2 linked regions of the Vreelandella piezotolerans genome follow. The protein of the gene in region 2 interacts with the protein of the main gene of each other region in a pairwise test. Links are inferred from orthologs where the notes say so. Each region holds a gene or a part of one and is shown on either strand. Other genes may lie near its edges. The genes, in order: lhgO and GYM47_RS15215.

Evidence for each region.
Region 1: the proteins of GYM47_RS15215 (region 2) and lhgO interact in binary tests that used the Escherichia coli proteins (3 or more experiments, as listed by UniProt). The link is inferred for Vreelandella piezotolerans from one-to-one orthologs.

Annotation. Positions count from the first base shown.
Region 1 is NZ_CP048602.1:760,528-772,372, reverse strand. What follows is about bases 4,053-6,911. They hold lhgO (L-2-hydroxyglutarate oxidase), read right to left. Parts: upstream 6,150-6,911; coding sequence 4,956-6,149; downstream 4,053-4,955. Other genes in these bases: csiR (DNA-binding transcriptional regulator CsiR), read left to right, coding at 6,261-6,911; GYM47_RS03575 (TAXI family TRAP transporter solute-binding subunit), read right to left, coding at 4,053-4,800. Also shown: GYM47_RS03590 (penicillin-binding protein 1A), read left to right, coding at 1-1,129; GYM47_RS03585 (TRAP transporter permease), read right to left, coding at 1,211-3,223; GYM47_RS03580 (DUF1850 domain-containing protein), read right to left, coding at 3,328-3,822; more of GYM47_RS03575, read right to left, coding at 3,841-4,052; more of csiR, read left to right, coding at 6,912-6,950; GYM47_RS03560 (acyl-CoA dehydrogenase), read left to right, coding at 7,035-8,213; GYM47_RS03555 (CaiB/BaiF CoA transferase family protein), read left to right, coding at 8,241-9,455; GYM47_RS03550 (EAL domain-containing protein), read left to right, coding at 9,722-10,516; GYM47_RS03545 (GGDEF domain-containing protein), read left to right, coding at 10,517-11,455; gabT (4-aminobutyrate--2-oxoglutarate transaminase), read left to right, coding at 11,512-11,845. UniProt on the Escherichia coli protein: Catalyzes the dehydrogenation of L-2-hydroxyglutarate (L2HG) to alpha-ketoglutarate and couples to the respiratory chain by feeding electrons from the reaction into the membrane quinone pool.
Region 2 is NZ_CP048602.1:3,315,244-3,326,958, forward strand. The notes cover bases 5,409-8,137. They hold GYM47_RS15215 (peptidylprolyl isomerase), read right to left. Parts: upstream 7,048-8,137; coding sequence 6,769-7,047; downstream 5,409-6,768. Other genes in these bases: GYM47_RS15205 (ABC transporter permease), read right to left, coding at 5,409-5,689; GYM47_RS15210 (ABC transporter ATP-binding protein), read right to left, coding at 5,686-6,621; GYM47_RS15220 (serine hydrolase), read right to left, coding at 7,101-8,137. Outside these bases: GYM47_RS15175 (hypothetical protein), read left to right, coding at 326-646; GYM47_RS15180 (serine hydrolase domain-containing protein), read left to right, coding at 1,013-2,008; GYM47_RS15185 (YqhA family protein), read right to left, coding at 2,040-2,609; GYM47_RS15190 (exopolysaccharide biosynthesis protein), read right to left, coding at 2,717-3,310; GYM47_RS15195 (tellurite resistance TerB family protein), read right to left, coding at 3,307-3,807; GYM47_RS15200 (nucleoid-associated protein), read right to left, coding at 3,867-4,880; more of GYM47_RS15205, read right to left, coding at 4,928-5,408; more of GYM47_RS15220, read right to left, coding at 8,138-8,228; GYM47_RS15225 (heparan-alpha-glucosaminide N-acetyltransferase domain-containing protein), read right to left, coding at 8,258-9,364; GYM47_RS15230 (hypothetical protein), read right to left, coding at 9,583-9,879; GYM47_RS15235 (DHH family phosphoesterase), read left to right, coding at 10,300-11,241; GYM47_RS15240 (TRAP transporter large permease), read right to left, coding at 11,336-11,715. UniProt on the Escherichia coli protein: PPIases accelerate the folding of proteins. It prefers amino acid residues with hydrophobic side chains like leucine and phenylalanine in the P1 position of the peptides substrates.

The sequences.
Region 1 (11,845 bases), 2.6 Mb from region 2 along the record:
TCCAGACGCCGAAGGCTCGCTGGTGGCGCAAGACCCACGCACCGGTGCGATTCTGGCGCTGCAGGGCGGCTTCGACTTCAACGCTAGTAAGTTCAACCGCGCCGTGCAAGCCCAGCGTCAGTCCGGCTCAATCTTCAAGCCGTTCATTTATCTCGCCGCCTTGCAAGATGGCGAAATGAACGCGGCGAGCGTGGTCAACGACGCGCCGGTGGTATTGGATGATGGCAGCGATTCACTATGGCGCCCGGTCAACTCAAGCCGCGACTTCCAAGGTCCGATGCGCCTGCGCCCGGCACTGGCACGTTCGCGCAATCTCGTCACCATTCGCGTGCTGCAAACCATGGGGCTCGACCACACGATCCAATATCTGGAAGGGTTCGGCTTCTCGCCGGAGCGTCTGCCCCGCGGCCTGTCACTGGCCCTGGGTAGCGCCAGTCTCACGCCCATGGAGATGACCAACGCCTACGCGGTGATCGCCAACGGCGGCTTCCAAGTCTCGCCTTGGTTCATCGAGCGGGTGACCCGCGATGACGATAACGAAGTGATCGATGAAGCTACGCCGCAGGTTGCCTGCGTGAGTTGCGCCGAGGGCCAGGAAACCGTCGAGATCGATGGCAAGACCTACCCGATCGCCCCTCGTGTGGCCGACGCAGCAGCGGTATATATTCTGCGAGACATGCTGCGCGACGTCATTACCTCCGGTACGGGCCGAGGTGCACTGAGCCTAAACCGTGAGGATATCGTCGGTAAAACCGGCACGACCAACAGCCAGCGAGACGCCTGGTTTGCCGGTTTCAATAGCAATCTCGTCACCACGGTGTGGGTCGGTAAAGACAGCAACGACACCATTGCCGAGTATGGCGCGAATGCCGCTCTACCCATCTGGATCGACTTCATGGGCGATGCGCTCGAAGGAACCCCCTCTGCACTGCCAGAGCGTCCCGACACCATCGTCACCGCACGGGTGGACCCGGAGACGGGCCGTCGTTTACACGATGACCAACCGGGCGGCATGACCGAGCTGTTCCACAGAGACCATCTACCGGATTTCCAGCCTCGGCGCATTAGCCAAGAGCTTGAGGAAGCCAGTGGCTCGCAGGGGTCTGGCACGGCAGAGTCGATCTTCTAAATACGAACCGACGCTAAAACGTAAAAGCCCGGGAACGAATGTTCCCGGGCTTTTTTGGTGCTGCTTTTCTCCTAGGCAAAATCAACCGGCCACCGGCGTTGGCTCCCGTTTGCTCGCCTGCCAGTTAGCGGCGATGGCTACGACCATGACCGTGACGCCGGCCACCTCCGTCCACAAGCTTGGGTAGAACACACCGACAATGGCGCCACCAATGGCCAAACGAGGCAGCCAAGACATACGCGTAAACAGGTAGCCTTCTAGCGAGGCCGCGAACGCACATAGCGCCAGTAGCGCGATGACTGCATTCCATACCACCACGAGCACCGGCCCGCCAATGATGATCTCCGGATTGAAGACCATGAACAGCGGAATCAGGTAGAGCCCCTTGGCAAACTTCCACGCTTGGAAGCCCGTCTCCATGGGTTTACTGCCGGCAATGGCCGCCCCCGCAAACCCCGCCAGGGCAATCGGTGGCGTGACGTTGGAGTCCTGGGAGTACCAAAAAACCACCAAGTGAGCGATCAACAGCGGCACACCGAACTCGGCGGTCAGCGCTGGCCCCACCAGCACGATCAGAACGATGTAGCTGGCAGTGACCGGTAACCCCATCCCCAAAATTAGGCTCGCCAACAGCACCAACAGCAGTGCCAGCACCAGGTTGCCACCGGAGAACGCCAGCATCATGGAGGAGAACTTCAGACCCAGGCCGGTCAAACCGACCACGCCGACGATGATACCGGCGACAGCGCAAGCCATGGAGACCGCCACGGCATTGCGCGCGCCCAACTCTAATCCCTGGACCAGCTTCACGAGCCCTGCCCACACGACCGCTTTCGTGCGCTCGACCGTGACCGGTTGCCCCTGTTTGGGTGCCACGAAGAAGTACCATAATGCATAGCGCAAGACGGCCACCGCCACCATGGTGACGACCGCGTAATACCCCACGCGCATGGGCGACATGCTCATGGCCAGCAGCCATACCAACACCGCCAGCGGCAGGAGGAAGTGCCAGCCATCTTTCATGACTTGGCGCATTTGGGGCAGCTCGCTCTTGGCCATGCCCTGCATGCCTTGTTTCAAGGCAATGATGTGGACGAACAGATAGACCGTCGCAAAGTACATGATCGCCGGCAGAATGCTGATTTTGACGATCTCTAAATAAGGCGTATTGGTATATTCGGCAATCAAGAAGGCGCCTGCACCCATCAGCGGCGGCATGATTTGCCCGCCGGTGGAAGCGGCCGCTTCGATGCCCCCCGCCTGCTTCGGCTGGTAGCCCAGTTTCTTCATCAGCGGAATGGTGAACGCGCCGGTGGTGACCACGTTGGCAATGGCGCTGCCCGAAATCGATCCCATACCCGCCGAGGCCAGAACGGCCGCTTTGGCCGGACCGCCGCGCTGGCGTCCAGTAGCGGCGTAAGCCATATCGATGAAAAACTTACCGGCACCCGTGCTTTCCAAAAAAGCACCGAAGAGGACGAAAATGAAGATATAGGTAGCGGCAACTCCCAGCGGCAGGCCAAAAATGCCCTCTTGGCCCAGGTAAAGCTGCCCGGCCACGCGGTCGAGGCTGTAGCCACGGTGCTCCATGATGCCGGGCATCCACTCGCCCAGCCAGGGAAGCTCCCCACGGGGGCCGGCAAACGCATAAACGATAGCGAGCAAGCCAATCACCGTCATACCAAAACCCACCGCGCGGCGGCTGGCCTCGAGTACGGTGACCGTGGCAATACAGGCAACCAAAATATCGGTCTGGTTCCAGAACCCGGCGCGACTGAAGATGGCATCCAAGTTGAACACCAAGTAGCCACCCGTGATCAGCGCACCGGCAAAGAAGACCAGGTCGATTCCCCAGCCCACGATGCCGCGCTTACGATTTGGCCCAAAGGCCGGAAACATCAAAAAGGCCAATAGCATGATCAGCGCTAGGTGAATGCTGCGCTGATAAAATAGGCCCAGCGGCTGAATACCCGCCGAGTAGAGTTGGAATAACGACAGTCCCACCGCCACGATGGTGATACACCATAAAACGAAGCGGGGTTGAATCGCATTGCCGCCCGGCATCACAGTCGGCGGTGGCGTGGATTCGTTCATGAAGTCCTCGGAAGCATAAGCTAACTTTGGGGGTTAACACCCACTTAATTTTTATGAAAAGCGACATCGATCGGCGCACTTATGAGGTGTTTGGCTAACGACACTCAACGCGATGACAAGGCTATCGTGACGCGTTGGCCAGCCGCTCGCTCACTCAGGCTCACGGTGGGATGCTCGCCATCTGGCCACATGACGCGGTGATTGACGGCCGTCGAGCCGACCCGTAGTACGTAGCGATTGTTCGCCACTGGCTCGTCGATGGCATTGATCCAGTAACCGCCCTGGCCGTCCGACACCTGCTCGCCGCGCCCGAAAATGTGCCCAAGCCCAGCGGCAAAATCCGGTTGGTGGCTGCGCTCGAGCTGCATCGTGCCACCCGCGTTGCGGTAACAGTCCAACACCGTAAAGTGCTCGACAGAGTGCTGCCACTGGATGCACCAGCGGCTGCCCTGCGGCGCGGCTGCATCTACGAGCGTGTCGCCCTGCTCGGTCACGACCCGCAGATGCCAAGACGCAGTCGCCGAAGCGGGGGAGGCCCCCGCTTCGGCGAACAAACCACTCATCAGTAAGAGCGCCATCAGTCGTCGTTGCCACTGCATGGCACGGCTCCTAATGGGTTACGGACGCAGACGGTCCGGGATCTCAGCGCCAACTTCTTCGAAGTAGCGAAGCGCGCCCGGATGCAGCGGTACCGGCGTAGAGTTCATAGTGAACTCGATGGTGGTGTCATTGGCAGCCGGGTGGACAGCAATCAGCTCATCGGTGTTTTCGAACAGCAGCTGAGTCAACTGGTAGGCCAGCTCCTCGTCCATATCGGCGTTGACGACCAGCACGTTAGGGATACCGATGGTCTGTACCGCCTCGTCCATACCGTCGTACATGCCCGCCGCCAGCTCGTAAGGTGCAAAGACCGCTTCCTCTTCCTGAGCGTTGGCGATCTCTTCATCCGACAGGCTAATCAGGCGAATGTCGCGGGTCGCGGCGAGGTTGAGAATGGAGCTGGTGGGCGGCCCAACGCTCCAGAAACCGGCATCGATATCGCCATCACGAATGGCGTCAGCGGTTTCGTTGAAGTTAAGACGTTGGGGCGTGAAGTCTTCATAGCTCACGCCGTTGGCTTCTAGCAGAGCACGGGCGTTCAGCTCGGTGCCGCTACCCGGTGCGCCTACAGAGACACGCTTACCGGCCAGGTCGGCAATGCTCTGAATGTCAGACTCTGCCAGGGTGACGAGCTGCACGGCATTGGGATACACCGACGCCAGCGCGCGGGTGTTCTCGATCTGGCGGCCTTCGAAATCGCCGGTGCCGGTATAGGCTTGGTAGACCGTATCGGCCAACGCCAGCGCCATATCGGCGTCGCCACGCATGATCAAGCCCATGTTCTCGACCGAGGCGCCGGTCACTTCAGCCGTCGCTTGAGCACCTTCGATATGGTTGTTGATCATTTCGGCAAAGCCACCGCCGATGGGGTAGTAAACGCCGCCAGTACCGCCCGTGGCAATCGAGAGCTGCTGCGCGCTGGCAGGCAGCGCCACGGCGAGCATGGAGGCGGCGACGGTATATTTTAGAGTTCGCATGAGCGTTTCCTCCGTCCTACTTGGACTTATAGGTATGGTTGACGTAAAGGAGGTGTGAAGCCCCAGCCCCAGGCTGGTGTTGCCAGCCTTTGGAGCGGTGGACAGAAGTTAGCACGGCTGGCGCGTAAGATGCTAATCCAGCGCCATGCGGCTTTTTATTTCAACAGCGCTTTGACGTGCTCGACGATATGCGCCCCGATAGGCAGCGCCGACGTGGCCGCCGGCGACGGCGCATTGCCAACGTTCACCGTGCGCTTGGTGTTCACGAACAAAAAGTCGTCCACCAACTTGCCATCCTTAGAGACCGCCTGGGCGCGCACCCCTGCGGGATAAGGCGTAAGATCGTCGAGCGTCAAGCTGGGACAGTACTTACGCACCAGCTCGAGATAGCCACGCTTGTAGAGCGAGTTTTTCATTTCGAAGAGCCCCGGCTTCAAGTGTTTACCTAACACCTTCAAGATACCAGGGTGGGTGAACATCTGGCCCATGTCACTCAGCGACATGTCCTGTTTGCGGTAGCCCTCGCGTTTTAACGCCAACACGGCGTTCGGCCCCACGGTGACCGTGCCATCGATCATCCGCGTCAGGTGAACGCCCAAAAACGGCATGGCAGGATCGGGAATAGGGTAAATCAGATGGTTGACGATTTGGTTGTGGCGCTCGGGTAGCCGATAGTACTCACCGCGAAAGGGGCAAATCGTAAAGCCAGGGTCTTTGCCCAGCATGCGGATGACGCGATCGGCCATCAGTCCCGAGCAAGAGACGAGGTAACGACCGGTGAAAGCGCCCTTTTGGGTCGTCACCACTACCTCGTTGGTACGCTCTTCCAACCCGGTCACGCGGTGGTCAAAGCGGATCTCACCGCCAAGGCGGGTAAACTCCGCCGCCATGGCACGGGTCACCTCGGCGTAGTTCACAATGCCACTCGAAGGCACGTAAATCCCCGCCACGCCGGTGATATTGGGTTCGCGCTCTTTGAGCGCCTCGGTCTCTAGCCACTCTCGCTCCAATCCGTTGGCGGCGGTGCGCTCCCACAGCGCCTCCATGCGCTGTTTTTCGAGTGCATTGGTGGCGACGAGCAGCTTGCCGCAGATGTCGTAGCGCACGCCGTGCTGGTCGCAGAATTCACGGGTGGCGCGGTTGCCTTCCAGGCAGAACCTCGCTTTCAGGCTGCCCGGCGTGTAGTAGACCCCCGCATGAATCACACCGCTATTGTGACCGGTTTGATGCTGGGCCGCTCCCGACTCTTTCTCGATCACCAAAAGGCGCTTATCTGGGTACGCCTGTTGCAGCTGCATGGCGGTAGAAAATCCCAAAATACCACCGCCTACAATGATGAAATCCCACATGAATGTCGTTACCTGTGCCAAATTTTCAAAATTTATTGATAATAGCCGCTATTCAGCGTTGACCGCCACGCCCCTACATTGGTCTAAGCCACATTGGTTCAAGGAGTTCCCATGGAGCATGAAGCCCCGCGTCAAAACCTCGCGATGAGCGCCTACCAATCGCTCAAGCATGACATCATTCGCGGCCGCTACGCGCCTGAAGAGAAGCTCTTGATGAGCCGCTTGAAAGCGTATTACGGGGTGAGCACCGGGCCGCTGCGCGAAGCCCTTTCACAGCTGGTGGCCGACCGTTTGGTGGTCGCCATCAGTCAACGCGGCTACCGAGTGGCCGCCATGTCGCTGGCCGAGCTGAACGATATCTACGATGCCCGCGCCCAGTTGGAAGGGCTGATTTTGCGCTTGGCGATCGAGCGCGGCGACGACGATTGGGAAGCCAACGTACTGGCGACCGCCCACCGGCTAGCCAAAGTGACCGAAGTCAGCTCCCCCGACGAGCTGCTGGATGGTTGGGATTTGCGCCACAAAGCGTTTCACACCGCCATCGCCAGCGGCTGTAACTCGCCGCACCTGCTGCAAATGCGTGACACCCTCTTCGATCAGGTGGAGCGCTACCGCCATTTATGGCTGAAAGAGACCGTCATGTCGCCCCAAGCCCTTGACACCAAACGCCAGGAGCATGCCGCTCTGGTCGACGTGATTCTGGCGCGCAACGCCGAGCAAGCCGCTAACCTGATGCGCGACCACCTCATGACGCCAGTTCCCATCATTACCCGGGTACTCCAAGCCCGTGGCATCGATTAAAATCTTCGTTTTAAAAAAATGTAGAAATTTTTAAATAACGGCGATACATTGGGCTCAACACGATCATCTTTCGGAGTTCACGCCATGACACGCTTCAACTGGGACGACCCGCTACTGCTGGAAAGCCAGCTCACCGACGAAGAGCGCCAGATCCGCGATGCCGCTCACGACTACTGCCAGGAAAACCTGCAGCCTCGGGTGCTCAGCGCCTTCCGTGAAGAGCGTTTTGATCGACAGATCATGAACGAGATGGGCGAGCTGGGCCTGCTAGGTGCCACGGTGTCTCCGGAATACGGCGGTGCGGGCGTCAACCATGTGGCTTATGGCCTAATCGCCCGCGAAGTAGAGCGTGTCGATTCCGGCTACCGCTCGGCCATGAGCGTCCAGTCGTCGCTGGTGATGTACCCCATCGAAGCCTACGGCTCCGAAGAGCAGAAGCATAAGTACTTGCCTAAGCTTGCCAGCGGCGAGATGGTCGGCTGCTTTGGTCTGACCGAACCCGACCATGGCTCCGACCCAGGCTCCATGATTACCCGTGCGGAAAAGGTCGATGGCGGTTACCGCCTGACCGGCGCCAAAATGTGGATCACCAACAGTCCGATTGCCGACATTGCCGTGGTATGGGCGAAATCTGCCGCCCACGACAACCAAATCAAAGGATTCATCGTCGAGCGTGGCACCGAAGGCTTCTCCACCCCGAAAATTGAAGGCAAGGTCTCTCTGCGCGCCTCCATCACCGGCGAGATCGTGTTGGACAACGCTTTCGTGCCCGAAGAGAACCTGCTGCCTAACGTGAGCGGCCTGAAAGGCCCCTTCGGCTGTTTGAACAAAGCCCGCTACGGCATCGCTTGGGGCGTGATGGGCACCGCCGAGTTCTGCTGGCACGCTGCCCGTCAGTACACCCTCGACCGTAAACAGTTTGGCCGCCCGCTGGCCGCCAACCAGCTGATCCAGAAGAAGCTGGCCGACATGCAGACCGAAATCACCCTGGGCCTACAAGCCGCTCTGCAAGTGGGCCGCCTGATGGACAGCGGTAACTGGGCGCCGGAAATGATCTCGCTGATCAAGCGCAACAACTGCGGTAAAGCGCTGGATATCGCTCGCGTGGCCCGCGACATGCACGGTGGAAACGGTGTCTCCGACGAGTACGGCGTGATTCGTCACATGGTGAACCTGGAGTCTGTGAATACCTATGAAGGAACTCATGATGTGCACGCCCTGATTCTGGGCCGCGCGCAAACCGGCATCCAGTCGTTCTTCTAAATTCGTAGCTACTCAGCGAGGCACCCGATGAGCACAGCCGCCAAGCCCCTAGCAGGCATTAAAGTACTCGATATCTCTCGGGTACTAGCAGGCCCTTGGTGTGGGCAGATGCTGGCCGACATGGGTGCCGAAGTGATCAAGATCGAGCGTCCCCAAAGCGGCGATGATACCCGCCACTGGGGGCCGCCCTGGCTCTCCGGCAGCACGGAATCGGCCTATTACCTGTGCGCCAATCGCGGTAAGCGTTCGGTGACGGTGGATATGGCCAAGCCCGAAGGCCAAGCGCTGATCAAGCAGCTCGCCGCGCAGTCGGACGTGCTGCTCGAGAACTTCAAGGTGGGCGGGCTGAAAAAGTATGGCCTGGACTACGCGAGCCTGAAAGCACTCAATCCCGGCTTGGTCTACTGCTCCATCACCGGCTTTGGCCAGGAAAGCCCTTACGCCCACCGGGCGGGCTACGACTTCATGATCCAAGCCATGGGCGGCCTCATGAGCCTGACCGGTAAACCGGACAGTGAATCCGGGGGCGGCCCGGTCAAGGTGGGGGTCGCCATCACCGATATTTTTACCGGCCTGTACGCCGCCAATGCGGTGCTGGCGGCCCTCTACCAACGCCGCGATAGTGGCAAAGGCTGCCATATCGATCTGGCACTCATGGATGTGCAGGTGGGCGTGTTGGCCAATCAGGCGTTGAACTACCTGACGTCTGGCCAGGTGCCCCAACGTCTGGGTAATGCACACCCCAACATCGTGCCCTATCAAGCCTTTGCCACGGCCGATGGTCATATGATCGTGGCAGTCGGTAATGACGAGCAGTTCAGACGCTTCTGCCAGGTGATCGACCAGCCGCAGCTCGCTCAAGACGAGCGCTTCGCCACCAACGGCAGCCGAGTTCAGCATCGCGACACCTTGATACCGCTTCTGGAATTGGCACTTGGCGCACAACCTACCGATACTTGGCTTTCGGCCTTCGAGGCCGTGGGCGTGCCCTGCGGGCCGATCAATACCCTGGATCGCGTGTTCGACGACCCCCATGTCAAAGCACGCGGATTGAAACAAACGTTGCCCCATTCCCAGGCAGGTGAGGTCAACCTCGTAGCCAATCCGATCCGCATCAACGGCGAATCGATCAGTGCCACCACAGCGCCGCCCACGCTTGGCGAGCACACGGACAGCGTGCTGGATGCCATCGGCATCAGCGATGAGCAGCGCCTAGCGCTTCGCCAAGCGGGCATAATCTAATCAGACGCTATTGGCGGCAAACGAACCTACCGCCCCGCTTCTCAAAACGCCCTTCGGGGCGTTTTTTATTGGGAGGAAAGCGTTCACCTCATCGCCCACTTCGCTATACAAAACCTATACAGACATGACATAAGCCGCTAGACTGGCGATATCTTCTCTGTTGATACCTGTCTAACAAAGCACGGACATACTCGGGCTTTTGACAATCAAGGTGAGCGGTATTGCCGCCACGTTAGCGAGCGCAAGCGAACATGTCAGGAGACGTTATGGGTAACTGCGCGCGGGTAAATGGCACGTGTAAACGCTGCGAGGGAGCGCTCCCCTTTGATTTCACGATGGCGTTTCAACCCATCGTGGACGTTGCCCTGGCACGCGTGACGACCCACGAAGCCTTGGTTCGAGGCATCAATGGCGAGTCGGCTTGGAGTGTCATTTCCCAAGTCACCGATGACCTACTCTACCGCTTTGATCAATCCTGCCGAGTCAAAGCCATCGAGCTTGCCAGTGAACTAAGTATGGAAACGGATCTTTCCATCAACTTTCTTCCCAATGCCGTATACGAACCGGAAGCATGTATTCAGGCAACGCTAGAAGTCTCGCAGCGAGTCGGCTGGCCAACCGACAAGCTCATTTTCGAGATCACCGAAACCGAGCGTGTGCGCGACCGGCAACACATCTGCAACATCATCGACGCCTATCGCTCCATGGGCTTCAAAACCGCTCTCGATGACTTCGGTAACGGCTATGCCAACCTGGACCTGCTCACCGACCTCGCCCCGGACAAGCTGAAAATCGATCGCGAACTGGTGATGCAGTGCGACCACGACCCTCGTCGTCAGGCGCTGCTGAATGCCATTATTGTGCTCGCCTCCGAACTCGACATGACGCTGATTGCCGAAGGTGTCGAGACCCGCGCTGAAGCCTTATGGCTTGCCCAGGCGGGGATTACACGTCAGCAGGGCTTCTTCTATGCCAAACCGGCGATCGGCAAGCTGGGCACCGAATTGACCCCGCTGCTCGAGGCGCTGCGGTCAGAGTCCCAGCGACGCACGGAGAGCTGAATGACCAGCATGAGCACGGACCATCTCTACCAACTGGTGAACCGTTCCAAACGGAATACGGAGAACGTCATCAAAACGGCGCCTCTCGGTATCTGCATTACCGATCCTCACGGGTATTTCGAGATGGTCAATCCGGCCTACTGTCAATTTTACGGCTATCGAGAAGAGGAGCTGATTGGCCAGCACTTCACGCTCGTGGTGCCTGAGGCGTACCGCGCCCAAATGCGTCAACTCCACGATGAGTTCATCCACGGCGAGGAGACCCATGAACTGCGTCAGGAGTGGGAAGTGCGCTGCAAGAATGGCGAAGCCCGCACCATCATCGCCGAAGCTGCCCGTATCGAGGGCGACGATGGTCAATCGCGCAAAGTCACCTTCATCGTCGATATCACCCAGCGCAAGCAGCTCGAGGAGCGCTTGAAACAGGCCAACGAACGTTTGGAGTATTTGGCCCACCATGACGAGCTCACTGGGCTGCTCAACCGTCGCCAAGGCCTCGCCAAACTCGAAGAGGCGATCGAGCGCTCTCGCCGTTACGGCAACCCGCTCAGCATCGTGCTGTTCGATCTCGACGATTTCAAGAACATCAATGACACCTACGGCCACAGTACCGGCGACAGCGTTCTACAAGCGCTGACGCAGGTCGTCAATCAACAGCTGCGAGAGACCGACTTCCAAATACGTCTTGGCGGCGAAGAGTTCTTGATCATCATGCCAGAAGTCGATGCCGATTCGGCCCGTATCGCCATGGAGCGCATTCGCCAAGAAGTCGCGCGAACGCCCTACACCGAACATGCGCTAACCGTCACGCTATCGGCGGGCATCGCATGCTACATTGAAGCCTCGAGTACTCGAATGCTTGATCGCGCCGATAAAGCGATGTATCAGGCCAAACAAGCCGGGCGCAACCGGGTTGTCATCGCACCGTCACCTGTGTGATCAACGCTATTGCGCACTATGCTAAAGCAACACCCTATCCTAAAAGGAGCTGAGTCATGAGCAATGCCGAGCTTAACGAACTAAAGCAGAAATACGTCGCGGCGGGCGCTGCAAGCCCCGCTACCGCCTTTGCGGATCGCGCCGAAAACGCTGAGATCTGGGACGCCGACGGCAACCGCTTCATCGACTTCGCAGGCGGCATTGGCGTGTTGAACGTGGGGCATCGGCATCCAAAAGTCGTGGCCGCCGTCAAAGCCCAATTAGATAAGGTGATGCATACCTGCCAAACGGTCATGCCTTATGAAGGCTACGTCAAAGTGGCCGAGAAGCTGAGCCACATCGTTCCTGTGCGTGGCCACGCCAAAGTGATGCTGGCCAACTCTGGTGCCG
Region 2 (11,715 bases):
TTCTAGCGCAGTCGACATTTCTTAACATCATTAACCGTTTTCTTTATCTTATATTTTTCGGCAGTGCACAGCACTACTTAACCAGTATGACGAACTTTTAAGTTTCTATATGTAAAAACAAGTAACATGAAGAATCTCACGCCAGTCATTGGATAACTTGTATCAACCATAGACCTTAAAGACTTCATTTTCTTGACAGTTAGCTATGGGTACCGCTCAGAAAGCGCTGAGAGCCTCACAAAATATAGACCTTGGTCTAATCCCCCTCCTGCATTATAATGCACTGCAGCACACCCATTTTGCTGCGAATGCAGGAGCCTCCCCCATGCCCGCCGAAGCGTTACCCTCTGCGTCGACTGCCTCCTTCCATATTCAGCGCAGCTTACGACACTGTCTCTCCAGCGTAGCCGAAATGCTGTATGAGAGCGGACACGTGCTCGAAACCATCACACTGACACAGCGAGGTCTGTCCCGCCAAGAGCTGGATAGGCTTCGCCAGCAGCACCCGCGCTGGGCGATTTGCCAAACCACCTTGGAAAAGAGCGACGCCGCCATGTTCAATGACTATGACCGCTTGGTATTGACGCCATTGGGCCGAGAGCTAATGTTCGATATGTTTGGTCAAGGCGCCGCCGACTGCGCTTGAGCATCATTAGCGATATGAAAACGCCCGCTGAGGAAGCGGGCGTTGGCAGATGCTGATGTCGCGCTGTGTTAGCACTGATATTTCAGTACTAATGCTTATGATCTGAGAGAACCGCTTAGCGCAGCCCTAACAGCGAAAGAATAAACAGCACGACAACGATCAGACCGATGATATAGATGATGTTACGCATAATGGCACTCCTTGCTTTTGCGTTTCATGGAAATCAAAGGGTTGCTTCCCTTCAACGGGTGCTTTTAGCGTAGCAGGCTTTTCATCGGTTTGCGTAATGTCCTTCAGCGTTCCGCTGAGGGAACCTTGTCTGTGCATGGCTTTCAGAGCCGTACCACTCTCTTCTCAGGTATCGCCATGAAAACGACGGCTTTTATGCTGGCGTGTGCAATAAGTGCGTTGACCGTTACGCCGGTCCTTGCGTCAGCCCCTTCATCGGAGGCGCTGCAAGCACTCGATCGACAGGCCCGAACCCTCGATCGTCTACACACCGTCGTGGTGGCACATGACGGTACGATCATTCATGAGCATCATCAGGGCGGTCCCGGCGTCGCGGAGCCTGCCAACGTCAAGTCGCTTTCTAAAACGGTATTGGCCGCCGTGACCGGCGCGGCCATCGAATCAGGCATTATCGAATCGGTGGATCAGCCCCTCGTAGCGCTACTCGATAGCGTGCCGAGCAGCGCCGATCGTCGAGTCAACGACATCACGGTCGCTCACCTGTTGGCCCAGCAGGCTGGGTTGGAGCGCACCTCCGGCAGCAACTACGGCGCTTGGGTAGCTAGCGCTCACTGGGTCAACGATGCGCTTACACGCCCGTTCGTCGACCGTCCTGGTGGTCGAATGCTCTACTCTACTGGCACCAGCCATTTGCTGTCGGCAGCGCTGACTCAGGCCAGCGGCGAAAGCACGCTTGCACTTGCGCAGCGCTTGTTGGGCGAGCCGCTCGTTATTGCGATTCCCCCTTGGCCGCAGGACCCTCAAGGGATCTATTTTGGTGGGAACGACATGCAGCTTTCCCCACGCGCGCTCATTGCGATTGGGGAGCTATACCGTAATGACGGCAGGACCGATGGCCAGCGCGTGCTGCCAGAGGGTTGGGTAGAACACTCTTGGACGCCCAGAGGCCAATCGCCTTGGACAGGTGATGGCTACGGTTTTGGCTGGTTTATGACGACGCTCGCGGGGGAAGACGTTGCTTACGGGAGAGGATATGGCGGGCAGGCGCTGTATGTGATTCCTGAGCGCGACATGACGGTGGTGATTACGTCAGACCCAACGCCGCCCTCTCCCGGCGGTCAATTTCAGCAACGGTTGAATGAGCTGGTCGTCGATTTATTGGAGGATGGGTAGCGCGGCGCAAGAAACGTCACGCCCTCGCCAACTACTCCCCTTTATGCGCCAAACTCATCAAGTAGAGCGCAGCGGCCAGCGCCAGCACGGACAGTGCCAAGTAGATCGCATCCAGCGGTGTGGCGAAGCGAATGTCCACCACGGCGCGGAAGAACTCGATGATCACGGCCAGAATCACCACGCGGGCGATTTTGTCTTTCAACTGATCCAGCGAGGCGACGTTGAAGGGGTGGGCGGGGTAACGCACCTCGGCTTGGTCGATACGCGAGACGAACAATCGATACACGCCCAGCCCGAATATCAGCAGCACGATGGCAATCAGATAGATATCCACCGCGATAATGATGTCGGGCACCAGGGTGTCATGGATATTTTGGCTGTCATCCACCAAGTAGTAGTGCAGCACATCCCCCACTACCTTGAAAATATCCAACGTACCGACGATAAACAGCATCAGCGAGCCCAGCAGGCTTGGCACCACCGCCAGCATGACCAAAAAGCGCGAATTCCACAGCGCCGTCTCGATACGCCTCTCCCAAGTAGACTGCTCGTGAGGCGGTTTGGGTGGCGGTGTCGACTGAGGTGAAGGTGAGTGACTCATCGTAGACGCATTGCTCCTTATGGTATCCAAGCCCATCACAAACGTACCTTGACTCTGCCTGACACGTCGACCAGCGGAGCCAGTTCACAAGCAGCGCTTGGTAAGTATTAAATAAGATTCATCAAGACGACCGTAAACGTCACGCCCGTCAGCAAAAACCCCAGTGCGAGCATCAGGCCATCTCTCGCCACCAGCCCCAGCCCAAACAGCGAAAGTGCCAATCCAGCGCCATTGGCACTGAAAGGGATGAACTCCATGGGTGGCATCGCTAACGCCACCAGCAGGCAAGCGAAGGCCGTCACCCGAATACCGATATAGCCCGTCATCCACGCCAAGCGCACGCCCAGCAGTCCATCGATCCAGCGGGCCGGTTTTTTCATATAGTGCAGCCCTTTATCGAATTTATGCCGAGACAAAGAGCGGTTGAGCAACCAACCAGGTAGCCAAAACGTTGCTCGACCGATCAAAAGCTGCACCGACGTGAGCAGCACCAAGGCGGCCATCAGCGTTGGCATTCCGGGGATATCACCAATGATCGGCGCCAGCGTAATCAAGCCTGCCAACAGCAGCAGCGGCCCAAACGAGCGCCGCCCCACCGCATGCACCACATCATCCACGCTAACCTGCGCGTTTTCCCGCTCCATCCGTTCCATGGTGTGGATCAGTTCGGTTAAATTCGTTGCTTCCTGCGTATCGCTCATGGGCGTCTCGGCGCTCCTTTACCGTGAGTGTTGGGATGGATTACGCTCTCGTCGGGTGAATGGCTGAGTTTGCTGCGAATGAAGTCGCTATGACTGACGTAAAGTAGATCCGCCAGCCGACGGATGCGATGCTCTTCCAGCGGGTCGAGCGAGCCATCGGCCCAGGCCAGCTCCCACATGAGGTTCACCAGCTCCAGGCGCTGATCGTAGTCGTAGTGCTGTTTGATCAGGCTAACGAACTGATAGTGATCCACTGCATCGTCGACCTCCGCCTCTGCCAATGCCATCAACTGGCTGACATCTTGTTCATCGAGCCGGTAGCGCGCCATCAGCATTTGCTTGAGGGCCGCGCGCTCTACGTCGCTCTGATCGTAGTCCGCGCGCATCACCTCACACAGTAGCGCTGCCGAGGCTAGCTCCAGGGTCAGGCTTTGGTCATCACGCTGCTCAGGCGCAGAGAGGGCCTGTTGAAAAAAAGAGTGAATGGCATCCAGCACGGCGAACTCCTCCTGTCAGTGGCTAGCTTAGGACTCCAAGATGCCTCGAGAGTGCCGCCTCAATCCTTGCGCTTGGCGAGCTGCTCTTTGAGCTGTTTGGGCACTTGTTTGATGATCAGCCGATCTTGGGTTTCGTCATATTCAATACTGGAACCCAGCAGGTGTGAATCGAAGCTGATCGAGACGCCGCCAGAGCGACCGGTAAAGCGGCGAAACTGGCTAATGGTGCGTTTGTCCGGCGGTATTTCCGGCGAAAGGCCGTAGTCGGCGTTGCGAATATGGTCGTAAAACGCCCTGGGCTGCTGCTCGTCGACGAGCTCGGAGAGCTCTTCCAGCGTCATGGGTTCGCCACGGCGTAACTGCTCGTTGGCGTAGTCGACCAGCGTATCGGTTTTTTCACGACTGGCATCGTCGTCCAGGTCCTCTTTTTCGACGTAGTCGCTAAAGGCTTTCAGCAGCGTACGGGTTTCGGCCGGGGCATCGATGCCCTCCTCCATCCCCAGCAGCGCCGCGACGCCGTCGGCCAGCTTTTTACCGCCGCGGTCCTTCAGGAACGACACGTACTGCGTGCTTTCCGCGCCGCTCTGCCACTGGGTCACGTTGATGCGTGCCGCCAGCGTGAGCTGGCTCGTATTGAGCTGGGCGGCGGGCACCGCTTGGTGCGCGTCGTTGAAGCCAATGCCTTCCCGCTGATGCACGAGCGCCATGAACAGCGTTTCGGTGTCACCTTGACGAAGATGGGCGATGACCAAGAAACCGCCCACCGAGAGCTGGCCCTGCAACGTTTGAGCCAGCCGCTCGGCCATGGCGCTGGACAATTGGGCAAAGGTTTGCTCGTCGGCTTGATACGCCTTGAGCCACGCCACCAAGGGGCTTGCCTGCTCACCCTGCTCGGCAAAACGCCCCCAGCCTTTTGCCTTGGTGTTGTAAGTGTCGTTTAGCGCGTTCACCAAGCTTGCCATCACCGCGTCATTGCTGGCGGTGTCGGTCTCGGTAGGTGGGGCAGTCACACTCAAGCGTTCGCCGTCGAGGGAAGGCTCCAAGCGGTAAACGGTACTGTGTAGTAGCGGCATAAACAAACATCACCTTTTGAAAAAACGTCGACTAGCACACATCGATATCAAGGCTTCAAGCGGTAGCCAGTGCGGAAAATCCAGGCAATGGTGGCAAGACTTGCCGCCAGAAACAGCAAGATCATCGCCACGCTGGCCCCTAAGCTGACATCGCTGATGCCGTAGAAGCTCCAGCGGAAGCCGCTGACGAGATAGACCACCGGATTCGCCAGGGTCACGCTCTGCCAAAACGGCGGGAGCATATCGATGGAATAGAAGCTGCCGCCTAAAAACGTGAGTGGCGTAATCACCAGCAGCGGCACGAGCTGCAGCTTGTCGAAGCCATCTGCCCAGATGCCGATGATGAACCCCAGCAAGCTGAAGGTGACGGCGGTCAGCACTAGGAACGTCAGCATCCAGAACGGGTGGGCGATCTGCAATGGCACAAAGAAGCTGGACGTGCCGAGAATGATCAGCCCCAGCAGTATCGATTTCGAGGCCGCCGCCCCTACGTAGCCCACGACGATCTCTAGATAGGAGATCGGCGCCGACAAAATCTCATAGATGCTGCCGGAAAACTTGGGAAAAAAGATGCCAAACGAGGCGTTCGAGACGCTTTGGGTCAGCAGCATGAGCATGATCAAGCCAGGCACGATGAAGGCGCCGTAGCTCACGCCGCCAATTTCCGTGATCCGCGAGCCAATCGCCGCGCCAAACACCACGAAGTAGAGCGAGGTGGAGATCACCGGCGAGACGACGCTTTGCAGCAGCGTGCGGCGGGTGCGCGCCATTTCCGCCATGTAAATCGCGCGAACGGGATAGAGGTTCATGAACGCTCCTTCACCAAGTCAACGAAGATGTCTTCCAGCGAGCTCTGCCGGGTGTGTAGGTCTTTAAAGCCAATGCCCGCCTGCTCTAGCTGCGTTAACAAGGTAGAGATCCCGCGCCCTTCCTCTTCCTGGCGACCATCGTAGGTGTACACCAGCTCATGACCGTCGGCGGCCAAGCTGAGCGCTTCCCGCGCCAGTGCGGGCGGCAATTCCGCCAGCGGGCTATGCAGTTGCAGGGTCAGTTGCTTGCTGCCCAGCTTTTTCATGAGCGCGGCTTTTTCTTCTACCAGCACGATCTCGCCGCGATTGATGACGCCAATGCGGTCGGCCATCTCTTCGGCTTCTTCGATGTAGTGGGTCGTGAGAATGATCGTTACCCCCTCATCGCGCAGCCCGCGCACCACGTCCCACATGTCCCGGCGAAGCTCGACATCCACCCCGGCGGTCGGCTCATCCAAAAACAGAATGCGCGGCTCGTGGGAGAGTGCTTTCGCAATCAAAACCCGGCGTTTCATACCGCCGGAGAGCGTCATCAAACGGTTGTGACGCTTATCCCACAGCGAGAGCGACTTGAGCACTTTTTCGATATGGGCTGGATTGGGGGCTTTGCCAAACAGGCCGCGGCTGAAACTCACCGTGTTCCACACCGTTTCGAACGCTTCGTTGGTGAGTTCTTGCGGCACGAGACCGATCCGCTCGCGGGCTTGGCGGTAATCGCGCACGCTATCGAAGCCGTCGACGATGACATGGCCTTCGCTTGGGTTAACCAAGCCACATACCACGCTAATCAGCGTGGTTTTACCCGCCCCGTTCGGGCCGAGCAGAGCAAAGATTTCACCGCGTTGGATGGTCAAATCCACACGGGTGAGCGCCTGAAAGCCACCTTCGTAGGTTTTATTCAGGCCATCGATGGTGATGATAGGGTCGTTCAAGGCGTGCTCCTTACATCGCGGGCCAGCGCAGTACCGGCACAGCACGATGCCAATGGCACCGCGACGGCAGCCGCGGTGCATGACGGCCTTTAAAAGGGATTAGACGATGTCTGGAAAAGCGGCGTGCGCCGCCAGTCAGACAGAGTGCTAGGTGCGGCTGGTGATTTCGAGCAAGTGATAACCAAACTGAGTCTGTACCGGCCCATGCACTTTATTGAGTTCACCGCTGAAGACGACCTTGTCGAATTCAGGCACCATTTGGCCGGGGCCAAAGCTACCCAGGTCGCCGCCCTGGCGGCCGGAGGGGCAGCTGGAGTGCTGCTTGGCGACATCGGCGAAATCACGACCGTTTTCGATCTCTTGTTTCAGCGCGTTGCACTGCTCTTCGCTGCTTACCAAAATATGACGGGCGCTGGCACGTGCCATAACGAACTCCTTTAATAAAACCAATTTGGCGGGCCAGTTTACCACGCCTGCCGCTAGTCGTGACCCAAGGCACCGCTATAACGAAGCGCCTCGCCCACCTTCGCCAAAGCGCGCTCGTGCGCCTGCACCGAGAGCGGCCCACGGGTACACGCCACCACGACCCAAGGGCCGTTTCCGGCGCGGCTCTCCTGGGAGGCGAGCACCTCGCGAGAGGCAATGCCAGCATCACAGCTTCGCCGATGCTGCGTGCCCGTTTTGTGCGCAAAGGTAAATGCGCGGCCCATGCCCCGTTTCAAACGGTGCTCACCGGATTGGGTTCGTTGCATGATGCCAAGCAGCGTTTGGCGCTGTTCGGCATTCATATCCTCCATGCCACCGCGATGCAAGCTGGCCAGTAGGTCGCCATAGGCGCGCAGCGTGCCGACGTTTTCACCCGTGGCTTCATAAGCATCGAAGGCGTGGTCATAGTCGGGTTGGCCGAAGCTTTCTTCGCTCACGTCCAGCACACGGGCCAACGCAGCGGAGCGCTGGTTCACACCGTATTGTCGCAGGGCGATAAAATCTAACCCGCTCAGCTGGCGAGCCCCGGGATGCCATTGGCCATACACGCCTTGGCGAACGTCCACCAGCTTGCTGATGGGGCCGAGATGCTCCGGCTGGCCGTTGCTGGCAGCGATCATACGGCGGGCACGAGCATTCACGGCATCCAGGCCGACGCGGTCGATCAGCATGTCCGTGGCGGTGTTGTCGCTGACGGTAAGCATCTGCTCGAGCAGGTAGCGCACCGAGATCGGCGTGCCGGGGTCGTGCCAATTGACCGGCCCTGCGCCATCGACAAAGTCGCTACGTGCCAGGATCAGGCGTTCATCCAAGGAGAGCGTGCCCGCCTGACGCTCGGCCAGCACCTGAGCCGCCACGGGCACTTTAATCAGCGATGCCAAATACCAGGGGGCGTCTGCCTGCCACGCGTACGCCTCGCCCGTTGCGAGATTCTGAACGTAAACGCCAAGTGCTCCGCCAAATACGTCTTCAATGGCGCTTATTCGGGCGTCTAGATCGCCTTGCCAAGGGCTCTGCTTATCGACCTCGTAATACCAGTTCGTGTTAGCCCATACCGTGGCGCTGGCGGGCAATAAAACACCTACCAGCGCTGCCGCTAGCCAGCATTTAAACTGTCGCAACCGTACCTCCTACCGCTGATGGTGGCGAATTATTTGTATCGGGCGATCCAGCGCGTTAGCCAAATCCACAGCGCGGCCCCAATAATCAACAGCCCACCGACGCCAAGCGCCTGTGGATAGGTGTACATGCCTTCTCCTTCCAGCAGAAAACGCAGCACCAGAAAAATCATTACAATGTGAAAAATGAACGCTTTGAGGGCATCGCTACCCACGACCGTCAGCGGTGTCAACACCCGAGATGCCGCCGACCCACCCGCTAGCGCCATGCCCAGAATCACCAGCGCACCACCCACGCTGTACAGCGTGAATTTTAGCCCAGGCGGGTGCTTGCCATCGTTATTCGCCACCGCCAACATCGCGGCAGACACATCGCCTTCGGCCAAGGCCAATCCATAGAACGCGGCGACCATGACAGCCCCCACGCCCACCAGCGCCAGCACCAGTCGTCGCCGCAGCGCCGTATCAAAATAGCAGCGCAGCAGGGCTTCACCGATCAGCAGGCCCGTCAAAATCAGCGGCGCGCGGCTGAGCTGCCCCCAGGTGTAGTGGTCTTCATGATCGACCAGCAACGCTTTCAAGGTATCGTTACCGCCAAAGCTTAACCCCTGCAGCCAGGCAGAAAGCGTGGTCAAGCCAATAATGAGCGTACACCGACTCCATAGCGGTGCGCGCGCCCATAGCGGCAGCACGAGCGGCACCCAGAGTAGCGCAATGGCGTAAAAGCCGAGAATCTCTACCCAAATCGCAAAGCGCTGGTAAAGCAGCGCATCGACAATATCGCCAGGCGCGTAATACGGCAGCATCTCGACGATGGTGAGCGCCTTGTACCAAAACCACACTTCTATCGCGCGCACCCACAGTTTTAGCCGCCGTCTTGGCCATGCATCCGTTTGGGTAGACGCTAAAAACGCCACGGCCAGCGCAATCCCAAACACTAAAATGAACAGAGAAGAAGAGAACTTGGTAAGAAAGTGGACGGGCACCATGCCCCAATCGGGCACGTTGCGTATGCCAATCAGCCCGCTCACCGTGTGGCTGAGAATCATCAGCCCAATCGCTACACCACGGGCGAGATCGATCGCATCTATACGCCCTTCCGCACGGGGAAGGTGCGGCACTTCTTGCCAGGTAAACACGTTAGCAACGTCCTTGTCGGGTGTTCATGTTAATGAAGCATTGCTTTTACCATAGCCTATCCGTCTAGTGAGATACGGCGCTTTATTAAACGTTGCCACTCTTCCAACACAATAATTTCAACACAATAATTCCAACACAACAGTGCCCCGCAATGGCGGGGCACTGTGCTGCTCATCCATGAGCGTGAGGTGAAGGACTTCCTTTCGCTAAGAGGAGGTTACTGGCCGGACGTGTCGTCCTTTTCCGTTTCCCACTGCTCCTGCTCTTCTTCCTCTTCTTCGTACGTAAATTCTTGCTCTTCCTCTTCGTACTCGGTGGTCACGTCATCCGTCGTGGCATCCTGCTCCTGACCGGTGTCGTAGGAGTTATAGGTGCCTTGCTCGTCCTGCATGGTCTCTTCTTGCGGTGTTGTAGGCTGCTCTTCGTGCTCTTCCATCGCAAACGCCAACGGGCTTGCTACCAGACCAAACGATACACCCAGAATACCCAGTTTCTTGAGAGCTTCCTTTTTCATGCTCGTGCCTCCTAATGGCAACTCTTTCGTTCAATTCAGCGTTCAATATTCACAACGTTGCATCTTCACGATCGATAAGAGCGGCGAGTCGTCCTAACTTTTCGCTCTTGCCCAGTCACTGCAGCCACCGTACCAGAGCATACCCAAAACCCATGTATCATATATTTTTCAGAAGCTTATTGAATAAATACGCAACTATATATCCGCTGATCCGCGACTTTTAATTAGCGAAAACTTGTTTATGTTTGACACATGGGACCCAGCGATTCATGCCATTCAGCACGCAGGCTAATTAAGCATCAGAGATAGCGGTCAAAGCAGAAGCGTTGGAGGGAGAGGTTGCAAGGCCAGAAAGGCTTATTTTAACCCAACATAACTGCTGGTATCTTTTGGTCACCGTTCATCGTATCGAGAAAACAAATGTCTACCCAACAAGCATCCACGTTTCGTTTAGTGACCCGCAGCGATTTTGATGGTTTGGTTTGCGGTGCCCTGCTCAAGCATTTGGGCCTCATCGACGACATTACCTTCGTGCATCCGAAGGACATGCAGGACGGCAACATCGAGATCGATGCCAACGACATCACCACCAACCTGCCCTACGTGCCTGGCTGCCACTTGGCTTTCGATCACCATTTGAGCGAAACGGTGCGTAACGTCGAGCGGGCCGACAACCACATCATCAACGCAGACGCCCCGTCTGCGGCCCGCGTGGTGTGGGAGTACTACGGCGGACATGAGGCCTTCCCCGCCCGCTGGGACGACATGATGGACGCCGTCGATAAAGGTGATTCTGCCCAGTTCAATAAAGACGAGATTCTCGATCCTCAGGGGTGGGTGCTGCTGAACTTCATCATGGATGCCCGCACGGGCCTGGGCCGCTTTCGCGATTTTCGTATTTCCAACTATCAGTTGATGATGAAGTTGATCGATTACTGTCGAGAGCACACCATCGATGAAATCCTCGCCCTCGACGATGTACACGAGCGCACTACGCTTTACCGTGAACACGAAACGTTAGCGAAAGAGCAGATCAAGCGCTGCGCTACCGTACATGGCAACGTGGTGGTGCTGGACCTACGCAACGAGGAGATCATCTACGCGACCAACCGCTTTGTCATCTACGCCATGTACCCCGACTGCAATATCTCGATTCACGTAATGTGGGGGCTCAAGCAGCAGAACACCGTGCTAGCGATTGGTAAATCGATCCTCAACCGCTCCAGCCGCACCAACGTAGGCGAGCTATGCCTAAGCTACGGCGGTGGCGGTCACCTGAACGCGGGCACCTGCCAAGTCGACAACGACCAGGCAGAGAAAGCGCTGGCGGAGATTGTCGAGAAGATTAGAGCGGATGGGTAAAGAAGCTACTTATCTACCTTCGTTCTTCTAATACCCACCTCGTCTTCGCCCCTCACGTCACTAGCGTCTAAGGGGCGAAGCAAACGACTCTTCTTCAATACCCCATGACATCGGGCAGCCAAGTGGCCAGCCCAGGTACGGCGATCAGCAGCAGAATGGTCGCCAGGATGGGCAGCAAGAAGGGCAGTATCGCGGTCACCACTTGGTCATAGCGTAAGCGTGTAATGCCCACCATCAAGAACAGCACCGTGCCAAACGGCGGGGTAATCACGCCTACCGACAGCGTAATCACCATGACGATACCGAAGTGTACGGGGTCTAGCCCGGCGCTCAACGCGGCGGGCACGACAATGGGGGTGAAAATTAGGATGCTTTCGATCACCGACATGAAGCAGCCGATCAGCAGGAAGAACAGCGCAAAGCAGAGCAGCAGCACGAACATGGGCATATCGATACTAGCCACTTGGCCCGCCA